DNA from 3 places in the Pseudarthrobacter sp. NPDC092202 genome. Region 2 is predicted to be linked to each of the others. Evidence: riboswitches for the same ligand, from Rfam matches in the RefSeq annotation. Region 2 holds a riboswitch; each other region holds the start of a gene.
The links. A riboswitch is a leader RNA that binds a small molecule or an ion and turns the genes downstream of it on or off. The one in region 2 is predicted to bind cyclic di-AMP.

Region 1: it holds a riboswitch for cyclic di-AMP, as region 2 does, so the genes downstream of both, ACIQF4_RS14030 (M23 family metallopeptidase) here and ACIQF4_RS05385 (LysM peptidoglycan-binding domain-containing protein) in region 2, are expected to answer to the same signal.
Region 3: it holds a riboswitch for cyclic di-AMP, as region 2 does, so the genes downstream of both, ACIQF4_RS19535 (NlpC/P60 family protein) here and ACIQF4_RS05385 (LysM peptidoglycan-binding domain-containing protein) in region 2, are expected to answer to the same signal.

Annotation. Positions count from the first base shown of each region.
Region 1 covers NZ_JBIVRG010000009.1:23,628-29,030, reverse strand. Annotated here, with positions in the region: gene ACIQF4_RS14035 (C40 family peptidase) at 36-731, opposite strand; cyclic di-AMP (ydaO/yuaA leader) riboswitch at 802-975, opposite strand; gene ACIQF4_RS14030 (M23 family metallopeptidase) at 1,112-1,936, opposite strand; cyclic di-AMP (ydaO/yuaA leader) riboswitch at 1,947-2,188, opposite strand; gene ACIQF4_RS14025 (metal-dependent transcriptional regulator) at 2,295-2,990, opposite strand; gene serC (phosphoserine transaminase) at 3,294-4,424, shown strand; gene ACIQF4_RS14015 (DUF3027 domain-containing protein) at 4,628-5,368, opposite strand; gene ACIQF4_RS14010 (cold-shock protein) at 5,375-5,403, opposite strand, start outside.
Region 2 covers NZ_JBIVRG010000002.1:424,960-430,362, forward strand. Annotated here, with positions in the region: gene ACIQF4_RS05375 (lytic transglycosylase domain-containing protein) at 1-1,190, opposite strand, end outside; gene ACIQF4_RS05380 (dienelactone hydrolase family protein) at 1,299-2,270, opposite strand; cyclic di-AMP (ydaO/yuaA leader) riboswitch at 2,541-2,744, shown strand; gene ACIQF4_RS05385 (LysM peptidoglycan-binding domain-containing protein) at 2,748-3,599, shown strand; gene ACIQF4_RS05390 (YdiU family protein) at 3,734-5,209, opposite strand; gene ACIQF4_RS05395 (APC family permease) at 5,206-5,403, opposite strand, start outside.
Region 3 covers NZ_JBIVRG010000019.1:18,734-24,136, reverse strand. Annotated here, with positions in the region: gene ACIQF4_RS19540 (alkaline phosphatase) at 188-1,726, opposite strand; cyclic di-AMP (ydaO/yuaA leader) riboswitch at 2,257-2,455, shown strand; gene ACIQF4_RS19535 (NlpC/P60 family protein) at 2,461-3,261, shown strand; gene ACIQF4_RS19530 (transglutaminaseTgpA domain-containing protein) at 3,462-5,403, opposite strand, start outside.

The sequences.
Region 1 (5,403 bases), on a different contig from region 2:
CAAAGAAATAGTTCTTGGGCCCGAAGGCCCAAGAACTATTTGTTGATCGTGAAGAAGGCGGAGCTTCCGGTGGCGGCTACCGAGTGGAGGAGCGTGCCCTGGGAGGGGTTGAGCGCGCTGATCATCATGCCGTTGCCCACGTAGATGCCCACGTGCGCGCCACCGTTCTGCATAACCAGGTCACCCGGCTGCGGAGTGGAGGTGGGCGTCATTGCGGTCCAGGCGTTGACGCGCGGGATGCTGATGCCGGCCTGGGCGTAGACCCACTGGGTGAACCCTGAGCAATCCCAGCCGTTGGGGGTGGTGCCTCCCCAGACGTAGGGACGGCCGATGCCGGTGTATGCGAGTGCGGCAATGCCGGAGGTAGAGGCCGAGGAAACCGTCTCTGCCAGCTTCTCAGCTGCAGCTTCGGGAGCCGCTGCGGTGGAGGCCGTCCGGGTAGCGGCAGCAGTGCGGTCCTCCGAATCGGTGGACTGCGCCCGCACGGGAGCCGGCTTCGGTGCGGCGGTGGTCTTCACCACGGGACGCTCGAAGGAGACAGTCGCGGTGGGTGCTGCGGTGACCGCCAGGGCGGACTGGGCAGACCCGGACTCGGTGGAAGCGGAAACGCCGGCGGTGGTGTCCGCGGCGTTGGCAGGCAGGCCCATGCTGAGGATGAGACCGGAAGCAGCTGCGATAACCGCAGCCTGGCGACCTACTGTCCCGGCATTGGCACTAACAGCCTTGGACACTGTGTCCAAGGGGTTGGTACGAACCGTTTGCGCACGGTGGCGCGCAGAATGATGGCGTGAAGACACGAAGGTAGCCTCTCCCAATGCCTGCGAGGTGAGCTGTCGGATTCGGATGGGAGTCACCCGGCCGCGCGGCTTCCAAGGAAGTTTTGCGACTTAACCCCAAGGCCTTCGCTGAAGCAAAGACCAAAATTGGTTCCCCCGCCCCTGCCAGACGATGAAATGCGAACGGACCTTGAGCGGTGGCAGAGCTAGGCAATCCGCACAAGAGCGTCAACTTCGGAAAAGTTGACGCGAGTTAGACGGTACAGCAGTTTTCGGTGAATGTCACATTCAGGTCACGGCGGGTCACGATGATTCGATAGCAAACCATCATTTGACTACAGCCAGCCCGTGGGATCGACGACTTCGCCGTTGACCTGCACCTCGAAGTGAAGGTGGCAGCCGGTGGAAGCACCCGTGGTTCCGCTGAGGGCCAGGACATCGCCCCGGGAGACCGTCTGTCCCTCCGTGACGCTGATGGACGAAAGGTGGTTGTACGTGGTTTCCAGGCCGTTGCCATGGTCCACCACCACCCGGTTTCCACCGCCGTACTGGTGCCAGCCCACGAACGTTACGGTGCCGGTGGCAGCCGCCAGCACCGAGGTGCCGCATTGGGCAACGTAGTCCTGGCCGCGGTGGAAGTCACCCGCGCCGCCGGTGATGGGGCTGACCCGGTAACCGAACGCGGAGGCAGTGGAGAGCGCGGCCAGCGGAGCGCCGAGGCTTCCGGCCGAGGCCGCGCGGGACACCGAACCTGCGGACTGGGCGCTGAGCAGCTGCTTCAGCTTGCCATCGGGGTCTGCCTGGGTCACCACGGCAGAGCGGCTGAAGTCGATCTGGGCGCCGGCCTCCGCGGATACCTGCGGCTGCGGGGTAACAGCAGATGCTGCCACCGGGGTAACGCCGCTTGCGTTGTCGGTTGCCATGACGGGACTTGTTGCCGGAACGGTCACGGTCAACACCAGGCCGGTGGCAGCAAGAGCGATTCCGGCCTTCTGTGCGATCCCGCTGGCTGCGGCAAATTCGGTGATCTGCCGGAAGGGTCCTCGACGGCGGCGGGCGTCACGGTGCGGATCGCGGGGGCGTTCCGTGGTGATGACCTCGACAACGCGCGGCGTTGAAACGGGAGACGCCGCGCGGCGGCGCCCCTTGGGGGTCTCTATGGACAAGAAGGGTTCCTCTCTGGAAAGCCTGCGAAGTTAGCTGTCGGATTCGGGTCAGAGAGTTCAAAGACCCGGTCCGCCTAGGCAAGCCCGGCACAGAGGTATCCCCGGAAGGATCCTTCACTGGAAGAGGCTTGCTGCTGACGGACTTCACCCCAAGGCAGTCCCCCGTCTGCCGGTTGTGGTTCCCCCGCCTCTGCCAGTAATGACTCGTGCACCTGATCCGCTGGCAGAGCTCGGCTCCGGATCAGGTAACGCTTTAGTATCTACGCTTGCGTTTAACTATAGGGCCAGAAGGCCCAAAGTAACAATTCCGTTATCTTTGGCTGATGCGCTCCGAGCGGGTACAGCGCGGGAGTTACCGGATGGCGACGAAGACGTGGGCCGCCACCTCAGGCGGCAACTCCAGCGCACCTTCGATGCCGGGCACCCGGACCGAAATGTAGTCCCCCACCCGCTCCAGCGAGACTGCGGCTCCCGGACGGATTCCGCCCTCGTCCAGCTGGACCAGCAGCTCGGGCTCCACCTGGATCGGCTCAGCCAACCGGCTTACGGTCACCTCCGACGCCGGGCCATAGGACTTCATTGCTTCAAGCAGGCTGATGGCGCCGTCAGCGAAGCCTGCGGACGCCTGGCCCCCAAGGGCAGCCAGGCCAGGGATAGGGTTTCCGTACGGTGACTCGGTCGGATGGTCAAGCAGTTCGTAGATGCGCCGCTCCACGCGTTCGCTCATAACATGCTCCCAGCGGCAGGCTTCGTCATGGACGTACGCCCAGTCCAGGCCGATAACGTCCGCCAGCAGCCGCTCCGCCAGCCGGTGCTTGCGCATCACTTCGGTAGCGCGCTTCCGGCCGGTTTCCGTCAGCTCCAGGTGCCGGTCGCCGGAGACAACCACCAGGCCATCCCGCTCCATCCTGCCGATGGTCTGGGAGACCGTGGGTCCTGAGTGGCGCAGGCGTTCGGCGATCCGGGCCCGGAGGGCAACGATGTTCTCTTCCTCAAGCTCCAAGATGGTCCGAAGGTACATCTCCGTAGTGTCGATCAGATCCGTCATCCAGCTCAGCTCCTCGAGCGCAGTACCTTGCGTTGTCCCACCGTATATCGCCATCCGCGCGACGTAGTCCGTTGGAAAGCTTAGCCTATTTTGACTTTGTCCGAATAGTTGGCGGCCGCCGCCGGGGCCCGTCCCAACGTCTTGGTCTCTGTCTCAATTTCTGGACTATGACGGTGCCGGTTCCCGCCCCACCGCCTGTTCAGGCAGAATGAGGGGGGCCGAAAGTCGCAGTCACAGCCGACTGTCCGCCAACCAACCACCCGTCCGGACCCCAACCGCGTCCACGCCGACATTGGAGCACCTGTGAGCGAAAACAGCATCACTATTCCCGCCGACCTCCTGCCCAAGGACGGACGGTTCGGCGCCGGCCCGTCAAAGGTCCGGCAGGAGCAGATCGATGCGCTTTCCGCTGCTTCCAAAACCATCCTCGGAACCTCGCACCGGCAGGCTCCGGTGAAAAACCTGGTCGGGTCCGTACGCGAGGGCCTCAGCCAGTTCTTCCGTGCCCCCGAGGGCTATGAAGTGGTCCTCGGCGTCGGCGGTTCCACTGCGTTCTGGGACATTGCCAGCTTCGGCCTGGTGGAGCAGAAGGCCCAGCACCTCTCGTTCGGTGAATTCGGGTCCAAGTTCGCTGCCGCCACCAACAAGGCGCCCTTCCTGGATGCCTCATCAATCATCAAATCCGAACCAGGTACGCGCCCTGCTGCCCAGGCTGAAGCGGGTGTCGATGCCTACGCCTGGCCGCAGAACGAGACTTCCACGGGCGTCTCCGCCCCCGTGAAGCGGGTAGCGGGTGCCGACGAGGGCGCGCTGGTGCTGGTCGACGCGACGTCGGCCGCCGGCGGCCTGGACGTGGACGTGGCGGAGAGCGACGTCTACTACTTCGCCCCGCAGAAGAACTTTGCCTCCGACGGCGGACTCTGGCTTGGCCTGTTCTCCCCCGCCGCCCTGGACCGCGCGGCGCGTATCAAGTCCACCGACCGCTGGATCCCCGATTTCCTCGACCTGCAGACCGCAATCGACAACTCACGGCTGAACCAGACCTACAACACGCCGTCGCTGTCCACCCTGGTGACACTGGATGCACAGGTGCAGTGGCTGAACGGCAACGGCGGCTTGGACTTCGCCGCCGCGCGCACTGCCGATTCCGCCGGCCGCATCTACAGCTGGGCCGAAGCTTCCGAATTCGCCACCCCGTTCGTCACCAACCCGGACGAGCGCTCCAACGTCATCGCCACCATCGACTTTGACGAGTCAGTGGATGCAGCCGTGGTGGCAAAGGTCCTGCGGGCCAACGGCGTCGTGGACACCGAGCCCTACCGCAAGCTCGGCCGCAACCAGCTGCGCATCGCCACTTTCGTGGCCATCGAGCCCGACGACGTTTCTGCGCTGCTGGCCAGCATCGACTTCGTGGTGGGCGAACTGCGCAAGTAGCGGTCCGCCGGCAGTCCGGCCGCGGCTCACCAAAGGGTCGCGGCTCACCGAACTGGGGGCGTTACCGAACTGCCGGGCCTTACCGAGCTGCCGGGCCTTACCGAGCTGGGCAGGGCATTAATGTACGACGGCGCCGCCCGGGAACAGTCCCGGGCGGCGCCTTTGTGTACGTGGTGAAGACTGCATCCTGAGGTGCGGCCTGCCTAAGGCCTGGCGGCGCTGTCCTCAGTGGGCTGGGCTTCTACAGGCTGGGCTTCTACAGGCTGCGCTTCTACAGGCTGCGCTTCTGCGAACGGGGCGGGCGCACCCGGGGCGGCGGCTCCGGCTTCAGCGGGCTCGACGACGGGCCCGGTTCCGGCAGGCTCCGTTGCGGCCGCGTCCTGGCTCCCGGCCCCAGGGGCGCCGTCTTGGGCTTCACCTTCTGCCGGATTGCCTTCCTGCCCGCCAGTTTCCGGATTCCCTACCCGTACCTGGTCCTGCTCCTGGTCCTGTTCCTGCTCGTCCTCGGGCCGGACGCGTTCAGCCCACGGCACCCACTCCGGGGCAAGGATCGAATCTTCCGACGGCAGCAGGCCGAGCTCGCTGACCGTGACCACCTTGGAGCGGGAGTTGCGGGTAAGTACCGCATACCACTGCCAGCCCAGGTAGCCAGGCAACCTGGATTCAAACAGGTGCGTTACCAGGCGGTCGCCCTCGCTTTTGGCAGCCAGGTGGCGGCCAATGGTGGGCGCCGCCGTGATTTCCTCCACAGCCGAACGCGCCGTGTCCACGGCAGCGGCGAGGAAGGCATCCGGCTTCCCTGTCCGCCATGCCGGGACGCCCGCTCGGCGCTTGGACACAGCCCTGGCCCCTGCAACGGCCGGGCCGGCGGCGCCCGGGCCACCCGTCGTCGTGCTGTCCTGTTCCGGCACAGCTGGGACCGGCTGTTCAGCTTCGGGGTTCATCAGTGCCTAAACGTCCAGCTCGTCGGCAACCTTAC
Region 2 (5,403 bases):
TGGGCGATTCCGTAGGCGCCGGAATAGGGGTTGGTGGCGGTGGTCAGCCAGTTCGATTCCTTGGTCCACAGCTGGGCGAGGCAAAGGAACTGGTCCTGGCCCCAGCCGTGCGCGCCCAGCCTGCCGGAGGCGTAGTTTTTGGCTCCTGCCGGGTCATTGACCGCGCCGCCGGGAAGGGAAGGCACGACGACGGGCGGCGGGCTGGGCGGGGCGGGCGCCGGGACTGCAGGGGAAGGAAGTGCCGGGGCAGGGTTTGCCGGAGCCGGAGCGGGAGCGGGATCAACCGGGGCGGGACCAGCCGGGGCGGGCGCAGGACCAGCAGGCGCGGGGCGGGCGGCGGGCATCGCCGGCCTGTTTGCCGCTTCGGCCTGCCGGCGGGACTGCTCTTCGGCGGCGGCCCGTTTGGCCGCCTGGGATGCCTCGTAGGCGGCGCGCGCCGCCTCGCCTTGCCGGTACGCGTTCTCCACCTCCGCCGTCGTACCTTTGAGCGACGCCAACTGCGCTGTCAGCTGCGCGCCCCGCTCCTTTTCGTCCGCCGACTTGCGGGCCAGGCCGTCCTGGGCCGAGCGGGCCGCTCCGAGCCTCGCTTCCGCTTCAAGGGCCAGCCGTCCGCGCTCATCCTTTGCGGCCTGTTCCTGGGCAGCCAGTGCAGCAGAAATTTCCCCTGCGGCCCGCGCCTTATGCACGAGCGCGGCGGTCTTGTCCCCCACGATCTGCACCACGTTGAGCCCGTGCACGGTGTTGGCCTGTACAGCGTCCAGGGCAACAAAGAACCCCATGTTCGTGCCGCCGGTCTTGTATGACTGGGCCGCCAGCGCACCAAGTTCCTTCCTGTACTGGACCGACTCCGAGTCAGCGTGTACTGCCTGCGCCGCAAGGGCCTCCACCCTGGCAGCGGCGGCCTGCAATGCCGCGTCGGTGGCTGCATACTCCGCCGCCGCCTGCACCGCTGCGGAGCCGGCGGCCTCGGATTGCTCCTGGAGGCCGGAGAGCAGGCCATCAATCTTGGCGATTTCCGCGGCCTTCCCGGCCTCGCTGTCCTTCGCGTCCTGCACCTCCTCCCAGGACGGGTAATCCCCGGGACTGCTGTCCGCGGCGGCTGCCGGCACCAGCCACAGGCTTCCTGCCAGGGCACACGAAAGAAGCGCCACGGGCAGGGGCGCCCTGGATTTGGTGACGAACCGGGACATAGTCCGGAAGCCTACCGCCTTGATCCGCAGGTTGAAGGAGGGCGTTTCTACATCGTTATGGAGCGGAGGAAGTTCGGTTTCGCGGAACAGGGCCGGGACGCCCGTTTCTTAGAGATGTTCCTTGAACCAGGCAAGGGTGTCGTTCCACGCCGCCGTAGCCTGGGCTTCGTTGTAGCGGTCCCCGGTGTCGTTGTGGAAGGCATGGTCCACCCCGGGGTAGACCGTGAGCTGGTGGACAACGCCGGATGCTGCCAGTGCATCCTTGAGTGCGGGCATGGGGCCGGTGATGCGCTGGTCGAGTTCAGCGTAGACGCCAAAAACGGCTGCCCTGATGTCCGGCACCTTTGCCAGGTCCGGTGCGGGCCCGTAAAACGCCGCGGTAGCTTTCAGCCCGTCCAGTTCCGCTGCCGCCTGCCAGGTGATGCCGCCACCGAAACAGTAGCCGGTCATGGCGATGCGTCCGCCCTCCACGAAGTCCTGGGCACGCAGGTACTCCAACGCCGCTGCGAAGTCGGCGACGTGCCGCTGGGCGCCTGCCTGGGTGAGCGCACCGGGAACAGCATCGCGGTCCATGCCTGCCGTCCCGCCTTCACGGCTGAGCAGGTCCAGGGCGAGGGAGGCGTATCCCTCCTTCGCGAAGCGGCGGGCCACGTCTTCGATGTGGGGCGTCAGCCCGCGGTTCTCGTGGCAGATCAGCACGGCAGGACTGCGCCCTTCCCGCTCCGGCCTGGCCAGGTACCCACTGACGGAGGCGCTGCCGGACGGAAACTGGATGGACGCCGTCGTCAATCCTGGCTCCCCCTCCGGAACGGAGAGCGGGCTCTTTGCCCCGGGCACCGCTCCCGATCCCGCCGTACCGGCAGCGGACGTCGGGGACGGCTCCGGGGTGGGCATGGGGTCGGTGCTCCGCGGCACCTCGCTGGGGGTACACCCCACCAGCAGCATCGCCGCCGCTGCAGCCGCCATGCTGCCGGTAATGAACGCAACGCGCCGGGTAAAGGTGCGCTGACTCAGCGCACCGGACTTGTAATCGTCGAAGAATTCCTCAATCAGGTATCTCTCATACTTGCCAAGCTGCATCACAGTGCCTCCTCGGGGTGCCGAACATACTCCTCCCCCGGGAACGTGAGAACAAGCTCCCATGGCGGGTGCGGCGCTTCCTTTACTACTTTGTGACAAATCCCACGTTTCAAAAACCCGGCGCGCCTGCCTGGCTGGACTGGATCGCCATGAGATGGCGAAATCCACTTGATTGCGTAATTGAGAGCCGCGCCTCGCATGTTATCCAAATGTGACAATGGGTGGTAAGTCGGGTTATGGTCTTCAGGTGTCCCTCTCAGACGGGACATTCCCATCAGTATGCCGAGCCCTGCCACTGACCCGGGAACCAATCGCTTTCCAGCTGGCAGGGACGGGGGAACCAAGTTTCCGCGGCCTTTTTGAAGGCCTTGGGGTTAAGTCGATAGCGCCTCCGTTCCTTTCGGAGTAGCTACCGGCCGGGTATCTCCAACCCGAACCCGACAGCTCACCCCGCAGGCATGGGAGAGGCGATCAACTGTGTCAAAAAATTCCACCACCGCCCGTCACCGCGCAACCCCGGCCCGCTCCCTCGTGATCGAGGGACTGTCTGTTTCGGCCAAGTCCCTGGGCCGTCCGGCTCTCGCCGTGGCAGCAGCCTCCGGCATTGCCTTCGGCGTCGGAGCCCCGGCTCACGCCGGTGTGAACGGTCCGGACACCACCGAGACCGCTAGCGTCCAGGCTTACGCCGCCCCTGCTCCGGCAGCCGCGGCCCCCGCCGCAGCAGCCGGCAACACCCACACGGTTGTATCGGGCGACACCCTTGGTGCCATTGCCACCGCTTACGGCGTCAGCCTGAATGACGTCCTGTCGGCCAACGGGCTTTCTGTCTCCACGATCATCTACCCCGGTGACCAGATCCAGATTCCCGCCGCCGGAACCGCTGCTGCCGCCCCGGCCGCAGCCTACGTTGCACCGGCTGCAGCACCGGCACCGGCTCCGGTCCAGACCGCTGCTGTTACTACCCCGGCGAACACCGGCATGAACATGTCCTACGCGTCCGCACCGGTTGCAGCGACCGGCAGCGGCGCCGGAGCAGCCATCCTGGCCAACGCCTACGGCCAGCTGGGCCAGATCCAGGACTGCACCGCGATGGTGGAGAAGGCCCTGCGCACGGTCGGTAAGTCCGTCGGCGACCTTGCCCCCGGCCAGTTCTACCAGTACGGCACCACCGTGGGCACCCCCGCCCCCGGCGACCTGGTGATCACCGCCGGCCACGTGGGCGTTTACGCCGGCGACGGCCAGGTTGTCAGCGGCGGCGTGAACGGCAACCAGACCGAGGTTCACTCCATCAGCTGGCTCAGCGGCGCTTCCTTCGTCCGCGTGGCATAGTCACCACGGACACAGGCGCAGCTGGCCCGTAAGGGCCAGGCCACTCCAGACAAGGGCGGCAGCCGGGTTCTCCCGGCTGCCGCCCTTGTTCTGTCTCCCCGGGACTTCCTCCGCGCGGTTCTCCCGTGCCCGCCTCAGGTACCGCAGAAGGTCCGGTAGGTGCCGAAGTCTTCCGGCGGACCTTCGGTATAGCGTTCCAGCCCCTCGCGTTCCTCGAACGGGGACCTCACCACCTCCAGGAGGCGGCTGAAGGGGCCCATGTCCCCCTCCGTTGCTGCTGCCAGCGCTTCCTCCACCAGATGGTTCCGGGGAATGTACACCGGGTTAACGCTGTCCATCAGACCGGCGTCGGGCTTGAGGCGGGCCCAGCGCTCAGCCCAAGCATCAAAGGCGGCGAGGTCCAGGACCATGCCGCGCGCCGGCCTGGTGTTTCCCCTGGCTGCCTGGCCAAGGCTCCGGAAGAACTGTGTGTAATCGACAGGTCCGTCCTTGAGCAGGCCGATGACCCCGTCCACCAGTTCCGATGCCTCGTCGCCTTCCTTGCTTCCGGCCGGGCCGGCGGCGATGCCCAGCTTTGCCTTCATGCCGTCGAACCAGGCGTCGCTGTACTGGCCGCGGAACTTCCCCAGCGCCTCCACTGCGGGCGCGACCGCCTGTTCCTGGTCCTCGTGGAAGAGCGGCAGCATCGCCTCCGCCAGCCGCGCCAGGTTCCACTCGGCCACCACCGGCTGGTTGGCGTAGGCGTAGCGCCCGCCGACGTCGATGGAGCTGTACACGGCACCGGGGTTGAAAGCGTCCATGAAGGCGCAGGGCCCATAGTCGATGGTTTCGCCCGAAATGGTCATGTTGTCCGTGTTCATGACGCCGTGCACAAACCCCACCAGCATCCACCGGGCCACCAGCCGGGCCTGGGCGGCAACCACCGAGGCGAACAGTTCCAGGTAGGGGTTTTCAGACTGGGCTGCGGCCGGGTAGTGCCTGCTGATGGCGTGGTCCGCGAGCCGGCGCAGGAGCTCCATGTTGTCTGTGGCCCGGGCGTATTGGAAGCTGCCCACCCGGAGATGGCTGCTGGCCACACGTGCCAGAACGGCGCCGGGCAGCATGGTGTCCCGCCGCACCGGGCGTCCTGTGGCCACAACCGCCAAGGCCCGTGTGGTGGGAATGTTCAGGGCGTGCATTGCCTCGCTCACCAGGTATTCGCGCAGCATGGGGCCGACGACGGCGCGGCCGTCGCCTGCCCGGGCAAAAGGTGTCCGGCCGGAGCCTTTGAGGTGCACGTCGCGCAGGCGGCCGCCGGCGTCCGGAAGTTCGCCGAGCAGGAGCGCCCTTCCGTCGCCGAGCAGCGGCGAGTAACCGCCGAACTGGTGCCCGGCGTAGGCCTGGGCGACGGGCGTGGCGCCCGCCGGGACGTGGTTGCCCAAAAGGAGCCGGACGCCTTCGGTGGTCCGCAGGTATTCGGGAGCCAGCCCCAGCTCGCCGGCCAGGACTTCGTTAAGGACCAGGAGCGTGGGTTCTGGCGCTTCCTCTGCCTGCCAGGGCACGGCGAGTTCCGGCAGGTCGCGGGCAAAAAAGCCTTCGAAGGTGACAGTTGATTCTGCTGCTGCAGTCATGGATTAACCCTATCGCCGTCATTGGTGCGCCGGTTGATCAGCCAGGTGATGAGCCACAGGATGACTCCAATGGCCATCAGTCCGCCGGCAATCTGGTACTGGATGATGTTCCTGCCAACCCACGGGCCGGCCAGGAAGGCGCAGAGCAGCGCGGCCACGAGCGGCAGAGGGCCCGGGGATGTGAAAAACACCTT
Region 3 (5,403 bases), on a different contig from region 2:
AAGCTCCCCCAGGAGGCTCCCGGGTTCAGTTGTCCTTAATGTCGACGCCTTGGCAACAGCTTGGACCGGGCTTTATCGAGGTCCCCGTTATCCTGCATCACCTGGCCCGGCGGGTTGAGGCGTGCGGAAGCCTCGTCGGGCTTGGCCGTGGCCGTGGCAGGTTTGCAGTTCTGGTTTTCCGCTGCGGTCAGCCCAGGACGCCCAGGGCGTTACCTACGATGTCGAACAAATCGGTGTTGTCCACGCTGCCCTGCAGTTGCTCCGAGCCTGGGCCGTAGGCGTAAACGGGCACGTCTGCACCGGAGTGGTTGCCGGAGGCGTAGCTCAGCCAAAGACTGGCTTCCTTTGAACCGTCCTTGACTTGGGGCGGGTCGCTCGGCGTCCGGAAGGTGGCAGGGCCGAAGTTTTGCTGGTCCTTTGCGCCTGCACCGTTGCTGATACCGGTTGAACGTTCCGGGTCCTTGAAGTTTCCGTCGGACCGGGTCGGGGTGGAGTTATTGGCGGCGTTCCCGGAATCGACGTTGACCGGGGGCGCGGCTGCTTCGGCGTTAGTGAAGGAGCCCTTTTCGATGATGTGGAAACCGCCGGTTTCGTGGTCGGCGGTAACAATGACCAGGGTATTGCCGTCCTTCTTGGCGAAGTCCAGGGCTGCGGCGACGGCATCGTCGAAGGCCTTGACTTCCTCCAGTGTCTGGGCCGCGTCGTTGTCGTGGGACCGCTTGTCAATCAAGGAACCTTCAACCTGCAGGTAAAAACCCTTGCCGCTGCTTTCCTGTTGCTGGTTTAGAAGCTCAAGAGCTTTCTTTGTCATCTCCGGCAGGGACGGCTCCTTCGCCTGGGGAGCTCCGGGGTCGTCCTGCTTGGCTTTTTCAACGGTCAGGTTTCCCTTGTTGAACAGGCCAAAGACCTTCTCCCCCACGGCTCCGTTCAGGTCGTCCCGGGTCGCGGGAATCTGGCTGGAAACCGAACCCAGGATCGAGTAGCCCTGCTCCTTCAGCTCGGTTTCATCCGAGGCGTCAAAGCGGCGCAGGCCGCCGCCGAAGATGATGTCCGCGGTACCGTTGCGGGCGATCTGGTCTGCGATCGGGGTTACTCGGACATCACTGGTCGGCAGCGGCTCACCGGTGATCTCTGTGTCCTGGCACGCGTCCGCGGAGTAGTCCGGTCCCTGGCAGCCGCGGGACAGGACGTGGCTCATCTGCCCGGCCGGGGACGCGTCGGTAATTTCGGCCGTGGAGACACTGCCAGTGCGGTAGCCGGTCTGCTTGGCCAACTCCATCATGGTCGGCACCACATGGCCCGTGGCATCCACCCCGAGGGCGGCGTTGTAGGTTTTCACCCCGGAGGCCCACGCCGTGGCTGCAGCGGCGGAATCGGTGACCAGTTCCGGGGCGAAGTCAGACTGCCCCGGCTGGCCGGAGTTTTTCTGCACAGCATAGGTACTGACAGAACCGTGGGCCGGGAGGGTTTCCATAACCAGCCTGCCCTCGGCACCGTAGAAACGCTCCCTGCCGGCAGTGACTTGGGTGCGGCCCATGCCGTCACCAAGCAGATATATAACGTTCTGGGCTGTGCCAGGTGCCGGCTTGGTGGCGGTAAACACCGCGGACGAGATCAGCCCGGTGGCCACGACGGTGGCCACGACGGCTGCCAGGACGACCCAAATGATCCTGCGTCTTTTCCGTGCAGGGTCGGCGGGCGTGACGTCGGCCGGAACTTGTGTCATCGGAGGGTGCTTTCCTGTCAGGGGCGGGGGGCTATATCGCCTTTGCCTCAAACCGTACCGCGGCCATAGCACTACCCGAGGGTTTCTCGAGCCAATGGAAATAGATCCGTTCAGAAAGGATACGCATGTTCCGGGGCATTGAATCAGTTAAGGACAACCCGGCCTTCATCCGGCTGGCCCGCCCGGTCCTACCAACCGGTGCGCCCATCAGTGGGGCCTGTTCCAAAGGCAGCCGCTGAACAGAAGCCTTTTAGCGGCGGCGAAGACGGAATGCACTTCCGGCTTCGCCTTCGTCTTCTTCCAAAGCATGTTTCAGACTTCACAAATGATTATGTGGCCGACCGGGCAGGAAGACGGGCCGTTCTTTTTCGACTCCCGGCGGGCGGCGGCGCGATTGTTCAGCCCCCGTCCTTAGCGCCGTCCTTCAGGTATTCGGACGGGGGATCGCTGCTTTGCGTTATGCAAATGTGACAACGCCGTGGTTTTTGCAGTAGGGTCGGACGCGTGCCGGTCTCAGAATGCGGCACTCCTGAGCAGATTTGCCTAACTCTGCCGCTGCCCCGGGATCCCTTCGCAACATTCGTCCGGCAGAGACGGGGAAACCACATGACGGCCTGCTTCGGGCGGGCCTTGGGGTGAAGCCGCGCCTCCTGCCTTGCGCTGGAGATGCGGCCGGGTGTCTCCCATCCGAATCCGACAGCTAACCTCGCAGGCAGTGGGAGAGGCCCTTTTTCGTGTCTATTCGCCGTGCTCACGGCCGCCACCGCGCGGTCCCCGTTCAGACCAGTGCCCTTGCGGTCCTGTCCAAATCCGTCGCTGAAAACGCCGGCGGTGTGGGCCGTCAGGCCGCCGTCATCGCGGCAGCTTCCGGGCTCGTCCTGACCAGCGGCCTTGCAGCGCAGGCAGCGGACGCGCCGGCCCAGCGGGACACGGAGCCGACCTCGACCCTGGAGCTCGCCAGCCAGGTCCAGGCCCCGCTCAGCGCAGACGCCACCGTCCAGATCTCCTTCGAACGTCCCGCCGTGAAGACCACGCCGGCCCCTGTCGTGGAAGCGCCGAAACCGGTCGCCGTCCAGGCCCCCAAGGCAGCCGCTCCGGCCGCGCCCGCCGCCGTGAAGGCTGCTGCGCCGGCCAAGGCCAAAGCCCAGGTCACTGTCACCCCCGCCCCTGCTGCCGCGCCGGCAGCCGCCCCGGCGGCCGCTCCGGCAGCAGGTGGAGTCAACGCCACCATGGTCTCCTCGGCCTACGCGCAGATCGGCATGATCCAGGACTGCACCCGGCTGGTGGAAAACGCCCTGAACGCTGCAGGGATCCCCGTCGGTGACCTCGGTCCCATGCAGTTCATGAACTACGGCACCGTGGTCTCCGATCCCCAGCCCGGGGACATGGTCATGCAGCCCGGCCACGTCGGCATCTACGTCGGCAACGGCCAGGTCCTCAGCTCCGGGCTGAACGGCAAGAACGAAACCGCGGTCCACCCGCTGACCTGGATGACGTCCAAGGGCGCCGTCACCTTCGTCCGCGCAGGCAAATAAATCCACTGAAGGCCGGTCATTCGGTGCCTTGGGGGCGGCGAATCACCGGCCTTCAGTATCGCTTGAGCAGCACCCGCCGCGAATGCTGTTCCTGGAACTACGGCCTGTCCGCACTGACCAGCCGACCGCTTAGTAACGATTTGGACACGGCCTGCACGGCTTCTTCTCCTCAGCGTCCAGCCCTTGCCTTGTGCACGAGGTCAGTATCGGCGTCGTAGCGATCGCGGCAGGAGCCTGGCTCTCAGGCGCGCCGGCAGGGTCTTCGAACCCCACAAAGCCCGCCTGACTTCCTGGACATCGGCCCAGGTTGGAGACACCGTCCCGGGTACGGGTTGTACCTTCGCAGCAGCGTACATTTGCATCTCAAAGGCGTGGCGGAGCCTGGTCAGTGAGTCGACGGCCTGGCTGTTGAACCGCGCCTGCTGCATCAGTCGGCTGGTAAAAGCCCGCGGTGTTTCTGCCGCGCCCGGAGTGTAGCCATGGTCAACGGCGCTTTCCGTCGTCTCGGCCCAGGCGATGCTGGCTGCTTGTTGCGGATTCGACCTGAGAAAGCGGCGCTTCCGTCCACCGGATCTGGCGGCGCGGATCAGGAAGGGCGCGGCGGCCAGAAACAGCAGGACCAAGGCCACCACCGTCATGCCGGGCTCCACGCCGGAAGGGATGGGCGTGCCCGGCGTGCCGCTGCCCGAAAGTCCCGGGGCAGGAGTCGGGGATGTCCCGGTGTCCGGCATGGATAAGCCGTCGGGTCTGAGGTCGTCTTCTACCGGGAGGTTTGGAGGAGTTGCCGGTTGCTGCGCGTAGTCCGGGACCACGCCGCGGGAGGGTGTCGGTTCGAACCTCACCCAGCCGGCACCGCGGAAGTACAGCTCAGGCCAGGCATGGGCATCCTTGGAATCAACGGCGAATTCGGGCAGCTGTTCACCGCCAACCATAACGGTGTTTCCGGTTGGTTCCCCTGGTGCATAACCGACTGCGACGCGGCTCGGGATCCCGGCCAGCCTTGCCATGACAGCCATGGCACCGGCGAAGTGGACGCAGTAGCCGGCTTTTACCTCAAGGAACCGTCCAATGACTTCAAGGCCGGTGCCATCGTAGTTTCCTTCAACAGGGGCCTGGAGGGAGTAGGTGAAGTCACCGCCGCGGAGGTAATTCTGGATGGCCATTGCTTTGTTATAGGGGTTGATCAAGTCCGAGGTGAGGTTCGACGCCGTTTCCCTGACGACTGTCGGAAGATCCTCGGACAGGTAACTAAACCGGGCGTCAACTTCGTCATTCCCCACAGGTGCGCTGCCGGCAAGGACTTCACGCGTCAATTCCGGTACTGAACTGGTCACCTGGTAGCTTTGCCCGGCCGAAGTTTCCCCTGTAGCCGACAATACCGTCAGTGTTCGCGGATCCCATGTCCACCGGCCGTCGACTCCCGTGATGCTCAGTGGGGCATAGGGGGCGAGCAACCATGGACTCGTAAAGCTTCGGGTATCGATCCGGGTGGTGGTCAGGTTCCCGCTGCCGACCGGAAGGCCGGCACTGATGCCCATCTGCCTGATCCCGGTGCGGCGGGAATCCATGCGCTGGTCCGGTTGCCATCGCCTTCCCGAGAAGTCCTCCAGCGTTGTCAGCCGCAGATACAGTGGCTCATTGGCGGTGGTGGCATAGGTGATCCGGCCAGAACCGTCGGGCTCCCGCAGGGAGTTTCCCAGGGTTACGCTCGGGTCGAGCCCGGATGCTGCCGTCCACCATTGCAGGCGGGATCCCTGCGGAAACGTTCCTGTGGTGAATCCCGGGACCATGGCAGGCAGAACGAGGGCCAGGCTGAGCGCGGCCGCCCCGATGGTTGCGGCCTGCGTGAGGTAGCCGGCGGTCCGGTGCGCTGCCCGGCCTTGAGCTTCAGAGCTTTCCCGCCATTGCCCGGTAGCCAGGAGGAAGATGTAGCCTGCGGCGGCTGCAGTGAATGCGGGAACACCGACGCTGTCAGGAAGGATGATTGCGGGGATGGAAAGGACGGCCAGCAGGGGTATTCCGCTGGTCGCGGGCATCCTGCAGGTGATGGCCAGGGTATCGATGAGCAGTGCGGCCAGGCCGGTTGCGGCACAGGTGATCAAGAGGACGCCCTCGCCGGGCGCCACCGGTGCCAGCTCTGAG